One region of the Pseudomonas sp. S2_F03 genome, then DNA from elsewhere that is predicted to be linked to it. Evidence: riboswitches for the same ligand, from Rfam matches in the RefSeq annotation. Region 1 holds a riboswitch; the other holds the start of a gene.
The links. Region 1 has a riboswitch for cobalamin ahead of cobO (cob(I)yrinic acid a,c-diamide adenosyltransferase). Riboswitches for the same ligand answer to the same signal wherever they lie in the genome.

Region 1 (7,156 bases):
ACAACCAGTTCATCCACTCCAGCAGCCGCAAAAGCGGTGGCGTCCGGGTCGACAGCCTGGGTGACAGCTACTGGAGCAAGACCTTCATCGAAGCCAAACGCGCCCTCGCGATGGCACCGACAGTGGTCACCGCTCGCAAGTAAACGTACAAGTTGTAAGGCGAAGTTAAAGTCTTACTTGAAGTTTGCTGCGTAGGCGCTAGAATTCTGATCTTAATGATGGCAAACCGCCTGCGTCACGCGCAGGCGGTTTTCTTTCTGCACTCCCAGCAGGAAAAAGCCGCAGCCAGATCAGGATGCTCTGCTTATGACGATGTCGGCCCGCCTTGCACTCATGTTCTTCGCAGCGCTGCTCAGCGCCTGCGCCAGCCGCACACCGCCTACTGCGCCGGTGAATCGCGCGCCGATCGTCTTTGGTTCCTCCCAGGCATCTTCCCCTGAAGCAGAAGAGGTGCTCTTTCGCGCGTTGGGCCTGGTGGGCACGCCTTACCGTTGGGGCGGCAATACGCCGGACTCCGGTTTTGATTGCAGTGGGTTAATCGGCTTTGTCTATCGTGATGCCGCCGGCATTTCCCTGCCGCGTACCACGCACGAGATGATCAGCATGCAAGCCGCCAATGTGGGCAAGGAAGGTCTGCAAACCGGTGATCTCATCTTCTTCGCTACCAATGGCGGTTCTCAGGTGAGCCATGCCGGGATTTACGTGGGCGAGGGCCGCTTCGTTCATGCACCCGCCACGGGCGGCACGGTGAAGCTCGACAGCTTGTCCAAAGCCTATTGGCAGCGGGCTTACCTGAGCGCCAAGCGCGTTCTGCAACCCGAGCACTTGGCACGCAATCCCTAGTCACGCTGCTGCCCCCCTATAAATTGAGGGTTGCGGTTATTTAGCGGCTGACACGCGCCACACCTTGTTCCCGACATCATCCGCCACCAGCAAGCCACCCTGCTGGTCGATCACGACGCCTACCGGCCGACCCATGGCCTCTTCGTCTTTATTGAGAAAATCGGTCAGTACATCGACCGGTTTCCCGGTCGGTTTGCCGCCTGCGAATGGCACGAAGATCACTTTGTAGCCGCTGTGCGGTTTGCGGTTCCACGAACCGTGCTGACCGATAAAGGCCCCTTCCTTGAATTGCGCGGGCAGGCTGGTGCCTTCAGCGAACGTCAGCCCCAGCGATGCCGTGTGCGGACCCACTGCGTAGTCCGGCGCAATGGCCTTGGCCACCAGGTTCGGGTTTTGTGGCTCGACACGAATGTCGACATGTTGGCCGTAGTAGCTGAACGGCCAGCCATAGAACCCGCCATCCTTGACCGAGGTGATGTAGTCCGGCACCAGGTCGCTGCCGATTTCGTCCCGCTCATTGACCGCCGTCCACAATGCACCGCTGCGGGGCTCCCAGGCCAAACCGTTCGGGTTGCGAATGCCGGAAGCGAAAATCCGGTGGTTGCCGGTGGCGCGGTCCACTTCCCAGATTGCTGCGCGACCTACCTCTTGATCCAGGCCGTTTTCACCGACGTTGCTGTTGGAGCCCACCGTGACGTACAGCTTGCGGCCGTCCTTGCTGGCGATGACGTTTTTGGTCCAGTGATGATTCAGCGTGCCTCCCGGCAGATCGACCACCTTGGTAGGCGGCGACTTGATCGCGGTGTCACCGCTTTCGTAGTGAAAGCGCAGCAATCGGTCGGTGTCGGCCACGTACAGGTCATTGCCGACCAGCGTCATGCCGAAGGGTGAGTTGAGGTTTTCCAGGAACACCGTGCGGGTTTCGGCGATGCCGTCGTGGTCCTTGTCACGCAGCAGGGTGATGCGGTTCGGGCTCGGTACTTTGGCGCCGGCACGGCCCATGGCTTTGCCCATGACCCAGCCACGAATGCCTTTGCCGTCATCGGGTTTGGGTGGCGCGCTGGTTTCGGCTACCAGCACGTCGCCGTTGGGTAGCACGTAGAGCCAGCGCGGGTGATCGAGGTCTTCGGCGAAGGCGGCCACTTGAGTGCCGGCAGCGGCAGTAGGTTTCGCGCCCTTCGGCCAGCCGATCGCCGGGGCGATATTCACCGTCGGGATCAGGGTTTTGTTGGGTTCAGGCAGCTTGGGTGACGGGCCGGTGCCGTCGGAGACTTGCAGTATGGAGGTCTCACCACAGGCGGCAAGCCCTCCGGCGAGCACTATGACGATAGCGAGCGGGGACTTGCGCATGCTGGTCTTCCCTATGATTGCTCTGACTTAATCATAGAGAAGCTTCAGCGTGCGATGGTTCCGTCGATTAGCCGCGGGCTTCCTTGAACAACACGGCAACGCCTGGGTGATAGTTGCCGGCTTCGTTGCGCAACTTGCGATAGGCGTAGGGGAAATACCAGGCGACGGCACAGCAGTGTTCTTTTTGCAGATCGTCGACCATGTCCTGAAGTTCTTCAGGGGTGGCGCTTTGCTGGGCTTTTTGCGGGGCAACGAACAGGCAACCAAGTTTCAGGTCGCTGGCGTAGCTGATTCGTTTGGCATCGCTGGTGATGTCCTGCAGTGCCTGCGTCAGGTTCAGGCTGTTGACCTTGGGCCAGCGTTGAGTGGCCTGAAGGTAGGCGCGCTCTTCGGCGGTTGCGATAAACAGATCGGCGCGGGCGTTGCGCTCGCCTTCTTCGTTCTGTTTGCGCGTCGACGTGTTTGGCAGCGTGACCATTTCCGCCATCCAGGCTGCTGCGGAGAGCAGGCCGAGGTTGGCTTTTTCATCGTGCCAATATGGCGAGTCGTTATCACCGCGCACCGTGTTGTAGCGGTCGATACAGTCAAACCAGCGCTCCAGCACCGGCCGCAGGAATTCCAGCTTCGGATTGCTGATGATCATGCCTTGCATGTTGCTCACCCTTGTAATTGTGTTGTTGGGTTTTGTGGCGCTTTGATATCACTGCTGACAGTGTGGTGCAAGATTGGCGTCAGTAAATTGATCGGCGGCAGTATATCGCTCGCCGCAGCTTTGTCTTCATTTGACGCTCCACCCCCAACCCTCTAACCTTCGCGGCTTGTTTCAGGTGCTCTGTGGCAGTGGCCGACAGAGTGAAACAGGGAAGCCGGTGAGTGACTATCGTAAAACGACGAAACGTCACGATCCCGGCGCTGCCCCCGCAACGGTAAATGAGTGAAAACTGCGCCTTGAGCCACTGTGTCTATTGTCGACATGGGAAGGCGCGCAGTCCGGCATCACGCCGCTCATGAGCCCGGAGACCGGCCTGATTCATCCAGCGGCATCACGGTGGGCGATGCCAGGCTTCTTGCCGTCTATTCTTGTGCCCGCCCGCCGTTATCCAGCCTCAACGGAGAGCTCCCCCATGACCGATACCCCCCCTGATCGTGACGAACGCCATTTGGCGCGCATGCAGCGCAAAAAAGCCGTGATCGACGAACGCATTGCCAATTCCCCCAACGAGTGCGGCTTGTTGCTGGTGCTGACCGGCAATGGCAAAGGCAAGAGCAGTTCGGCATTCGGCATGCTCGCCCGGTCGATGGGGCACGGTATGCAGTGCGGCGTGGTGCAATTCATCAAGGGGCGCAACAGCACCGGCGAAGAACTGTTCTTCCGCCGCTTCCCGGAGCAAGTGCGTTTCCATGTCATGGGCGAAGGCTTTACCTGGGAAACCCAGGACCGCCAGCGTGACATTGCTGCCGCCGAAGCGGCCTGGGCGGTGTCCCGCGAATTGCTCAGCGATCCGTCCATTGGCCTGGTGGTGCTGGATGAGCTGAACATCGCGCTCAAGCACGGTTATCTCGATCTCGATCAAGTGCTCAGCGACTTGCAAGCTCGTCCTCCGATGCAACACGTAGTGGTCACCGGTCGCGGCGCCAAGCCGGAAATGATCGAACTGGCCGACACCGTCACCGAAATGGGCGTGATCAAGCACGCGTTCCAGGCCGGGATCAAAGCGCAAAAAGGCGTCGAGCTGTGAATCAGCCACGTTGTTGCCCGGCGGTACTGATTGCCGCCCCGGCTTCCGGTCAGGGCAAGACCACCGTCACTGCCGCGCTGGCCCGTTTGCATCGCAATCAGGGGCGCAAGGTGCGCGTGTTCAAATGTGGCCCGGACTTTCTTGACCCGATGATCCTCGAACGCGCCAGCGGTGCGCCGGTGTATCAATTGGACATGTGGATGGTCGGCGAGCAGGAAAGTCGGCGACTGCTGTGGGAAGCCGCTGCTGAAGCCGACTTGATCCTGATCGAAGGCGTCATGGGGCTGTTCGACGGCACGCCGTCCAGCGCCGACCTGGCGCGGCACTTCGGAGTGCCGGTGCTCGCGGTGATCGACGGCACTGCCATGGCGCAGACCTTCGGTGCACTGGCGTTAGGGCTGGCGCGCTATCAAGCGGATTTGCCGTTTGCCGGTGTATTGGCCAACCGCGTGGGCACGCTGCGGCATGCGCAATTGCTTGAAGGCAGCCTGACCGAAGGCTTGCGTTGGTATGGCGCGTTGTCGCGAGAAACCGGAATCGAGTTGCCGAGCCGTCATCTGGGGCTGGTTCAGGCCAGCGAGTTGAATGATTTGGACCTGCGGCTCGACGCGGCAGCCGATGCGCTGGCCAGCAGCTGTGAAGTGGCATTGCCGCCGGCGGTGGAGTTTGCCGCCCCGGATGTGATTGTTGCCGAGCCGTTGCTCGCGGGCGTGCGCATTGCGGTAGCCCGTGACGAAGCGTTCGCCTTCACTTACGGCGCGAGCCTGGATTTGCTGCGAGCCATGGGCGCCGAACTCTCGTTCTTCTCGCCGATCCGTGACCGCCAATTACCGGACGCCGACAGCCTCTACCTGCCGGGCGGTTATCCCGAATTGCACCATGTCGCATTGTCACAGAACACCCCGATGCTCAACGCAATCCGTGCGCACCATGCGGCCGGTAAACCGTTGTTGGCCGAGTGCGGCGGCATGCTGTACTTGCTCGACTCGTTGACCGATGTCGAGGGCACTCGTGCAGAGCTGGTCGGTTTGTTGAAAGGGGACGCGGTGATGCAAAAGCGTCTGGCCGCGTTGGCTTTGCAAGCGGTCGAACTGCCTGAAGGTTCGCTGCGCGGCCACACGTATCACCACTCCCTGACCAGCACCGAGCTTGAGCCTATCGCGCGCGGCCTCAGTCCGAACGGCGGTCGCGGCGCCGAGGCGGTTTATCGTGAGGGGCGGATGACCGCGTCTTACGTGCACTTCTATTTTCCATCCAATCCATCGGCCATTGCCGCGCTGTTTGCGCCGGACCTTGAGGCCGACTTGCTCGCGAAGCGGCCATGAGCGACAACGCTTTTTCCGATGCCGAACGCGCAGCGGTCTATCGCGCCATCGGCGAGCGCCGCGACATGCGTCACTTCAGCGGCGGCACGGTCGAGCCCGAGCTGCTGCGACGCCTGCTCGAAGCGGCGCATCAGGCCCCTAGTGTCGGCCTGATGCAGCCCTGGCGTTTCATCCGCATCAGCGACCGAGACTTGCGCGACAAGATCCAGTTGCTGGTGGAAGAAGAACGCGTGCGCACTGCCGAAGCCCTCGGCGAGCGCACCGACGAATTCATGAAGCTCAAGGTCGAAGGCATCAATGACTGTGCCGAAGTGCTGGTCGCCGCGCTGATGGACGATCGCGAGCGCCACATCTTCGGGCGTCGCACCTTGCCGGAAATGGACATGGCCTCGCTGTCCTGCGCCATCCAGAACTTATGGCTGGCTGCGCGCGCGGAAGGTCTGGGCATGGGCTGGGTGTCGCTGTTCGAGCCGCAAGCGCTGGCGGACCTGCTGGGTCTGCCGGCCGGGGCCAAGCCGCTGGCGGTTCTTTGCCTGGGGCCGGTCAAGGAATTCTATCCGGCGCCGATGCTGGTACTCGAAGGTTGGGCGCAAGCGCGTCCGCTGAGTGAGTTGCTGTATGAAAATTATTGGGGAGTGAGTCAATGAGTGTGGCGTTATTGAGTGTCGCCGCGGTTGCGCTGGACGCGCTGCTGGGTGAACCCAAACGCTGGCATCCGCTGGTGGCGTTCGGTCGTTTTGCCGATCGCATCGAGCAACGTTTCAATTCCGCCGGGCGCGGCTGGCGCAGTCATGGCGTCACGGCGTGGGTGATGGCCGTGTTGCCGCTGACCTTGCTGGCGACGGCATTGTCCTGGGCGCCTTATATTGGCTGGGTCGTCGAGATTCTTGCGTTGTATTGTGCCCTTGGTCTGCGCAGCCTCGGTGAACACGTCGAGCCGGTGGCCAAGGCATTGCGCAGTGATGATCTGGAAGAGGCGCGCAAGCGTGTCGGGTATCTGGTCAGCCGCCAGACCAGTGAACTGGATAAGACTGAAGTCGCCCGCGCGGCCACCGAATCGGTGCTGGAGAACGGCAGCGATGCGGTGTTCGCTGCGTTGTTCTGGTTTGCCGTGGCCGGTGCGCCCGGCGTGGTGCTCTACCGTTTGAGCAATACGCTGGACGCGATGTGGGGTTATCGCAATGAACGCTTTGAACGATTCGGCTGGGCTGCGGCGAAGATCGACGACATCCTCAACTACATTCCGGCACGTCTGGTGGCGTTGACCTACGCGCTGCTGGGTAAAACCCGTCTGGCGTTGAAATGCTGGCGCACGCAAGGCCCTACCTGGGACAGCCCGAATGCCGGCCCGGTCATGGCGGCGGGTGCTGGTGCATTGGGTGTCGAGTTGGGCGGAGCGGCGATTTATCACGGTGAACTGCATCAGCGTCCGCAACTGGGCGAAGGTGTGCCGGCGGATGCCGACTCCATTGACCGTGGCTGGCAATTGGTCCAGCGCGGGGTATGGTTGTGGTTACTGATTCTCTGCGTGGGGGCTGAATTCTATGCTTGAGCACGGCGGCCGGTTGCGCAAGGCGGCGCTCGAATACGGCATCGCGGAAACCGATTGGCTCGACCTGTCCACCGGTCTGGCGCCGTGGCCTTTTCCGATCCCGGATATCGAGCCGCGCGCCTGGGCCCGTTTACCGGAAAACGATGACGGCCTGGAGCAGGCGGCCTGCGACTATTACAGTGCGGCGCACGCGCTGCCGGTGGCTGGTTCGCAAATGGCTATCCAACTGCTGCCGCGTTTGCGCCGTGCCGGTAAGGTCGGGGTGCTGTCGCCATGTTACGCCGAGCACGCCGAAGCCTGGCGGCGCTGCGGCTATATCGTGCGCGAAGTGCTGGAGCAGGAAGTCG
Region 2 (7,156 bases), 1.0 Mb from region 1:
GTTCCGCTGTCCGGTAACTCGGCCGACAGCGGATAACCCTCGACCTGCAGCGCACGCAAGATATTCAACGCGGCGGCCGGGGTATCGAGGCCGACGCCATTGCCGATGCGGCCGTCGCGAGTCGGGTAGTTGGCGAGGATCAACGCGATACGTTTTTCGCTGTTCGCCAGCCGCGCCAGATCGATCCAGCGCCGCGCCAGTTCGGCGACGAAATCCATGCGTTCGGGTTGAGGACGATAGCAAACGACGTCCGACTGACTGCGCTCGCTGCGCCACGCCAAGTCCTTGAAGCTGATCGGGCGACTGATGATGCGGCCGTCCAGTTCCGGCAATGCGATGTGCATCGCCAGGTCACGCGGACCGAGGCCCTGCTCACTGGCGCGCCATCCTGGCTCGTTGTCCTGAGCGCAAATCGCCTGAATCACCGGGATGTTGCGGCGAAACGGGCGCAGGTGCGGCGCTTCGGGGCTGGATTGGGCGAAACCGGTGGTGTTCAAAATCACCCCCGCCTCGACTTCATCCAGCCAATCCTCGACCACCGTCAGGCAGCCGGGCTCTTTCAAACTGGCCACGGCAATCGGCAAGGGATTTAACCCCGCCGCCTGCAAACGCTGGCAGAAAACATCGATAAAACCGGTATTGGCCGCCTGCAAATGCGAGCGGTAAAACAACACCGCCGCCACCGGTTGATCGGCGTGCCAATCGGCTTGCCAGTCTTTCAGGGCTGCGGGGCTTTTTTCGGATGGTAAATCGCCGTGCGCGGCAGGGTTTGTGGCTCGGCCCAGGCGTAATCGCGGCCAAGCCATTGAGTGGCCAGGCAGCGGAAAAAATCCAGGGCATTGCCCATGCCGCCCTGACGCAAAAACTGCCAGAGCCGGTCGCGATCGCCGGCCGCCACGGTGCTCAGGTCGCTGAGTTCCGGGTCCGGGCGATCATCACCCGGCACCAGAATCAGTTGCACGCCCCGCTGGGAAAGCTCCACCAGCCGCTCGATGCCGTAACGCCAATAGGCGATGCCGCCGTGCAGCGAAATCAGAATCACCTTGGCGTGCCGCAGCACTTCGTCGACATACAGGTCGACCGAGGCATGGTTTTGCACCTGCATCGGGTTGGCCAGGCGCACGCTGGGGTAGTCGTCGGGCAATTGCTGCGCGGCTTCTGCGAGCAGCGCCAGGCTGGAATCGCCGCTGCACAGGATCACCAGCTCGGCGGGGGTTTGTCCAAGGTCGGCGATGTTGTCGTCCGACACGAAACCGCCGGGCTGGGTCCTGAGCAGGTGCATGGCTTAAACGCTGAGCGCGGCGCGCAATTGCGCTTCGAGTTGCGCGGCGTCCAGGTCTTGACCGATCAACACCAAGCGCGTGGTCCGCGCCTCATCGGCGCCCCACTGACGGTCAAAGTGCTTGTCGAAACGCGTGCCCACGCCCTGAATCAGCAAACGCATCGGTTTGTTGGGGATCGCGGCGAAGCCTTTCACACGCAGGATGCCGTGCTTGACCACCAGTTGGGTCAGCGCATCCAGCAGCAGGCTTTCGTCGGCTTGCGGCAGTTCGAGGGAGATCGAGTCAAACGCATCGTGATCGTGGTCGTCATGGTCATCACCGTCGTGGTGGTGGTCGTGATGGCTGTGACGGCTGTCAATGTGCTCTTCGGAGCCGGCACCGAGGCCGATCAGCACGTCCAGCGGTAGGCGACCGCTGCTGGCTTCGATGACTTTGACCGCCGGCGGCAATTCTTCAGCGACTTCAAGGCGCACGCGGGCCAGGTCTTCAGGGCTGATCAGGTCGGCCTTGTTGAGGATCACCAGGTCGGCGCTGGCCAATTGGTCGGCGAACAGCTCGTGCAGCGGCGATTCATGGTCCAGGTTCGGGTCGAGTTTACGCTGGGCGTCGACCTGATCCGGGAACGCGGCAAAGGTGCCGGCGGCCACGGCCGGGCTGTCGACGACGGTAATGACCGCGTCGACGGTGCAGGCACTGCGGATTTCCGGCCATTGGAAGGCTTGAACCAACGGTTTTGGCAGGGCCAGGCCCGAGGTTTCGATGAGGATGTGATCGAGGTCGCCGCGACGGGCAACCAGTTCGCGCATCACCGGGAAGAATTCTTCCTGAACCGTGCAGCACAGGCAGCCGTTGGCCAACTCATAAACGCGACCGTTGGCTTCTTCTTCGGTGCAGCCGATGGAGCATTGCTTGAGGATATCGCCGTCAATACCCAGCTCGCCAAACTCGTTGACGATCACCGCGATGCGACGGCCCTGAGCGTTGTCGAGCATGTGCCGCAGCAGCGTGGTTTTGCCCGAGCCGAGGAAACCGGTAACGATGGTGACGGGGAGTTTGGCCAGTGTTTTCATCGGATGCCCTTTGGCTTTGGTGGCGGGCATACGGGACGACGACCGGCAGCGCGCACGCGCATGCCTGAAGAGTTCGCCACCGGATCACCCCGCCCGGTTGAAAGTGAGAATCTGTGTCGAGGCAGGTCTCCTGGCTGACGGCTGGCCAGTCGATTGACTGGCGGTTGCTGCGCCTTCCCGCTCGCGCCATGGCTGGCGCATGCAGTGGCATGGCAGAAACTGAACCGTTCACAGTTGCGGGGGCAGCCGCGGCATTGACCGCGTTCCCTTCTTAGCTTCGACAAACGCCGAAGAACCTCGAAAGCGCAAGGCTACGCATCGCGCTGGGGCGGGTCAATGTTCACATGACATTGGCGGCGCGCCCTTCGCGAGCAAGCCCGCTCCCACATTCGACCACGTTCCAATGTGGGAGCGGGCTTGCTCGCGAATGGAGCGCCTCGGTTTTCGTGTTGAGAACCCTTGCCAATTGACGGCCAACCCCCGCCCATGCTCTCCTACACGCCTTGTTACGGGTGCCCTTCACAGGGTGAAACGGGAAACCGGTGAATCATGTGCTTTACTCAAAGCCATGTCAGTCCGGTGCTGCCCCCGCAACGGTAAGCGAGCGAAGCATCAAATCCACTGTGCCAGCAGTTCGGCATGGGAAGGTGATGTTTGCAGGCCACGGCGAAAGCCAACGCCCCTCGTGAGCCCGGAGACCGGCCCGCAACACACAGTGACCCTTACGGTCACGGAACAACAAACCCGCGGTGGGCGGGCGCTGTTTGAACGTCTGCGAGCCCGAATCGCAGGGGTTTTCCATGCGCTCTATTCACCCGCTGACAGACCAGAGGGAAGCGCGCCATGTCGATCATCACCAGCACCGGCTCCAGCAGCACCGCCAGCACCACCACAACCCTGACCCAACGCCTGACCGCCGCCGTGTGTGCGTCGATCCTGGGCGCGTGCCTTGTCTATTTCGCCGGTTTCTCGCACATAGAAGCGGTGCACAACGCCGCGCACGATACCCGTCACAGCTCTGCGTTCCCGTGCCATTGAGACCTGCCCAAATGATCAAGCGTATTGCGCAAACCGCAGGTTTCACCGGGTTGCTGGCCGCCCTGTTGCTGACCCTGCTGCAAAGTTTCTGGGTGGCACCGCTGATCCTTCAGGCCGAAACCTACGAAAAAGCCGAGCCGGCAGTGGTTCAACCCCATGAACACGCCGACGGCGCCATGGCCGCTCATACCCACGACGCCGAAGCCTGGGAGCCGGAAGACGGCTGGCAGCGCGTGCTGTCGACCACCGGCGGCAACCTGGTGGTCGCGGTCGGTTTTGCCCTGATGCTTGCCGGTCTCTATACCCTGCGGGCGCCAAACAGCACCGCACAAGGTCTGCTCTGGGGCTTGGCCGGTTACGCGACGTTCGTCCTCGCACCGACCCTCGGCCTGCCACCTGAATTGCCGGGCACTGCCGCAGCCGATCTGGCACAACGGCAGATCTGGTGGATCGGCACGGCGGCGTCCACAGCAGCCGGCATCGCCCTGATCGTGTTCAGCCGTCATTGGCTGATGAAAGTGCTGGGCGCGGCGATTCTGGCCACTCCACATGTCATCGGCGCACCTCAGCCGGAAGTGCATTCGATGCTCGCGCCGGAAGCCCTGGAAGCGCAGTTCAAAATCGCTTCGCAGCTGACCAACGTGGCGTTCTGGCTGGCCTTGGGCCTGATCAGTGCCTGGTTGTTCCGACGCAAAAACGATGGCCAATACCACGCATGACAGAGACCCGCACAGCGCCGACGTTAGTGGTCGGCCTGGGCTGCCAGCGCGGCTGCCCCGCCAGCACGCTGCGGGCATTGCTTGATCAGGCGTTACAGGCTCATCAAGTCGGACTTCACGAAATAAAGGCCCTGGCCAGCATCGACCTGAAGCGCGACGAGTCGGGTCTGGTCGAGCTGGCCGCACAACTCGAGTTGCCGTTGTTGTTTTTCAGCAGTGAACAATTGGCCTGCTATCACACCAAACTCACCCATCATTCAGACATCGCCTTCGAGCGCACGGGCTGTTATGGCGTAGCGGAAAGTGCTGCCCTAGCATTGGCCGAACAATTGGCCCAGGCGCCGGCGAAGCTGCTGATATCCCGACAAAAATACGCTCAGGCGACCCTGGCATTGGCCGGCGCTGCGTAAAATCCCTGGTAATCGCGCATTCGATCATGAGCAATCTTCATCTGAAGCCGTTGCCCTGCCCCTTTTCTCACAGGAACCGACGATGACCGTCTACTTCATTGGCGCAGGCCCCGGCGACCCGGAACTGATCACGGTCAAAGGCCAACGGCTGATTCGCAGCTGCCCGGTGATCATCTATGCCGGCTCCCTGGTGCCCGTGGCCGTGCTGGAAGGCCATCGCGCCGAACAGGTGGTCAACAGCGCCGAACTACACCTGGAACAGATCATCGAACTGATCAAAACCGCCCACGCCAACGGCCAGGACGTGGCACGGGTGCATTCCGGCGATCCGAGCCTGTATGGCGCGATTGGCGAACAGATTCGCTACCTGCGTGAGCTCGACATTCCGTTTGAAATCGTACCGGGCGTAACGGCGACAGCGGCGTGCGCGGCGCTTTTAGGGGCGGAACTGACCCTGCCGGACATTTCGCAAAGCGTGATTTTGACCCGCTACGCGGACAAGACAGCCATGCCGGCTGGCGAAGAACTGGGCAGCCTGGCGCAACATGGGGCGACCATGGCCATTCATTTGGGCGTCAATCACCTGGAGAAAATCCTCGCTGAACTGCTGCCGCATTACGGCGCGGACTGCCCGATCGCGGTGATCCACCGGGCGACCTGGCCGGATCAGGATTGGGTAGTGGGGACACTTGAGGACATTGCCGGGAAGGTTGAAGCGAAGGGATTTCGGCGCACGGCGTTGATCTTGGTCGGGCGCGTATTGGGGAGTGACCAGTTCAGCGCCTCGTCGCTGTATCGCGCGGGGCATGCGCATCTCTATCGCCCATAGGGCCTCTTCGCGAGCAAGCCCGCTCCCACATTTGATCTTCGTCGTACACAAAATTTGTTTTCGCGGGAGATTCAATGTGGGAGCGGGCTTGCTCGCGAAGGGGCCAGCGAACTCCACCCATAAAAAAACGGCACTCACGGGTGCCGTTTTTTCATTTCGCAGCGAACACCTTAGTAGTAGGCGTTTTCTTTCTGCGTGTGGTCGGTCACGTCACGAACACCCTTGAGCTCAGGAATACGCTCAAGCAACGTGCGCTCGATGCCTTCCTTCAGAGTCACGTCCGCCTGGCCACAGCCCTGGCAACCACCGCCGAATTTCAGAACGGCGATACCGTCTTCAACGACATCGATCAGGCTGACCTGACCGCCGTGGCTCGCCAGCCCCGGGTTGATCTCGGTTTGCAGGTAGTAATTGATACGCTCGTTAACCGGGCTGTCGGCATTGACCATCGGCACTTTGGCGTTTGGCGCCTTGATGGTCAGTTGGCCGCCCATGCGGTCGGTGGCGTAGTCGACCACCGCATCGTCCAGGAAGGCTTCACTGAAGTGATCGATGTAAGCGGTGAAGCTTTTGAGCCCCAGCGCCGTGTCTTCAAGTTTTTCTTCGCCCGGCTTGCAGTAGGCAATGCAGGTTTCGGCGTACTGGGTGCCAGGCTGGGTGATAAAGACGCGGATGCCGATACCCGGGGTGTTCTGCTTGGAAAGCAGGTCAGCCAGGTAATCATGGGCGGCGTCGGTAATGGTTATAGCGGTCATGGAAACTCCTCGCAGGCTTGGGCGCAGTTTACGCCAATCATCGCGCCGCACAAAGTCCTAGTATTTTTGTCAGGAAAGAAATGGTGATCCCTTGCAGGAGCGGGCTTGCCCGCGAACGCGTCAGGTCATTCAACATTTATGCTGAATGTGACGACCTCTTCGCGGGCAAGCCCGCTCCCACAGGGAATTGCAGTGGCTCAGAGATTCTCGTAGCGATTCATATCCAGCACGCCCTCTTCCACCGGGTCGGTTTCGTGGACGTAACGGCTGAGGTCGTGGAAATAGAACCAGAATTGCGGATGACTGCGACGAATCCCCCACCGTTCGACGATTTTCTCGAAATCATCCGTGTCTTTGGCGTTTTCCATTGCAGCGACGAACGCCGGGACCTGGTCGGCCGGAATGTTGAACATAAAGTTCGGGTAACTGCTGAGTACACCCGGGTAAATGGTCAACGTGTCGAGCCCCGGCTGGTAGCGCAAAGATTCACCGAGCAGGAACGCCACATTGCTGTGCGCACGGTTGCGCAACAGGCTGTAGGCCACGCGTTTGCCGCTCGTCGTTTCGATACGCAACATCGTTGCTTCCGGCAACTGGTCGATGACCCTCAAGCCGGCTGCCGGGCGCGAAGTCAGGCGACTCAATACTTGTTCGGCGTCCTGCAAGTCCGGGTCGATATTCGGCCGCGAGCAATACGCACCATTGCACCGGTTGATCGGATCGGGGTTGGCATTGAGTTCGCCGTAACGGGCCAGCAACTGCATGGCGAAATCGCGCTTGGGGTCTTTCTCGTCGAGTTTCAGCGCGGTCGGTTTGTCGTCATCGATGGACTCATAGTCCAGCCACATCTTGAACTTGCCGCTGTTCTGGTACCAATCGTCGAGGTAGCCGTCCCGTGAGTCGGCCGGCATCAGGCGCAGGAAGTTCTGTTCGGCGCCGTTACGGATCAGGTCAAAGTACAGGCGGGTCTGGGCCTGGTGGGAAACGTTGCCGAACACGTCGAAGTTCACCGCCAATTGGTAGTAGGTGCGCTCCAGCAGCGGAAAATCGAA

Region 2: it holds a riboswitch for cobalamin, as region 1 does, so the genes downstream of both, cobW (cobalamin biosynthesis protein CobW) here and cobO (cob(I)yrinic acid a,c-diamide adenosyltransferase) in region 1, are expected to answer to the same signal.

Annotation. Positions count from the first base shown of each region.
Region 1 covers NZ_CP162759.1:4,823,943-4,831,098, forward strand. The annotation lists gene AB4N76_RS22545 (C40 family peptidase) at 1-143, shown strand, start outside; gene AB4N76_RS22550 (C40 family peptidase) at 307-843, shown strand; gene AB4N76_RS22555 (PQQ-dependent sugar dehydrogenase) at 880-2,193, opposite strand; gene AB4N76_RS22560 (hypothetical protein) at 2,261-2,845, opposite strand; cobalamin riboswitch at 3,002-3,236, shown strand; gene cobO (cob(I)yrinic acid a,c-diamide adenosyltransferase) at 3,318-3,932, shown strand; gene AB4N76_RS22570 (cobyrinate a,c-diamide synthase) at 3,929-5,257, shown strand; gene bluB (5,6-dimethylbenzimidazole synthase) at 5,254-5,904, shown strand; gene cbiB (adenosylcobinamide-phosphate synthase CbiB) at 5,901-6,809, shown strand; gene cobD (threonine-phosphate decarboxylase CobD) at 6,802-7,156, shown strand, end outside.
Region 2 covers NZ_CP162759.1:5,860,216-5,867,371, reverse strand. The annotation lists gene cobN (cobaltochelatase subunit CobN) at 1-806, opposite strand, end outside; gene AB4N76_RS27625 (hypothetical protein) at 719-1,282, opposite strand; gene cobW (cobalamin biosynthesis protein CobW) at 1,286-2,353, opposite strand; cobalamin riboswitch at 2,457-2,668, opposite strand; cobalamin riboswitch at 2,847-3,074, shown strand; gene AB4N76_RS27615 (CbtB domain-containing protein) at 3,197-3,391, shown strand; gene AB4N76_RS27610 (CbtA family protein) at 3,403-4,110, shown strand; gene AB4N76_RS27605 (cobalamin biosynthesis protein) at 4,107-4,520, shown strand; gene cobM (precorrin-4 C(11)-methyltransferase) at 4,603-5,349, shown strand; gene nfuA (Fe-S biogenesis protein NfuA) at 5,520-6,104, opposite strand; gene AB4N76_RS27590 (fatty acid cis/trans isomerase) at 6,302-7,156, opposite strand, start outside.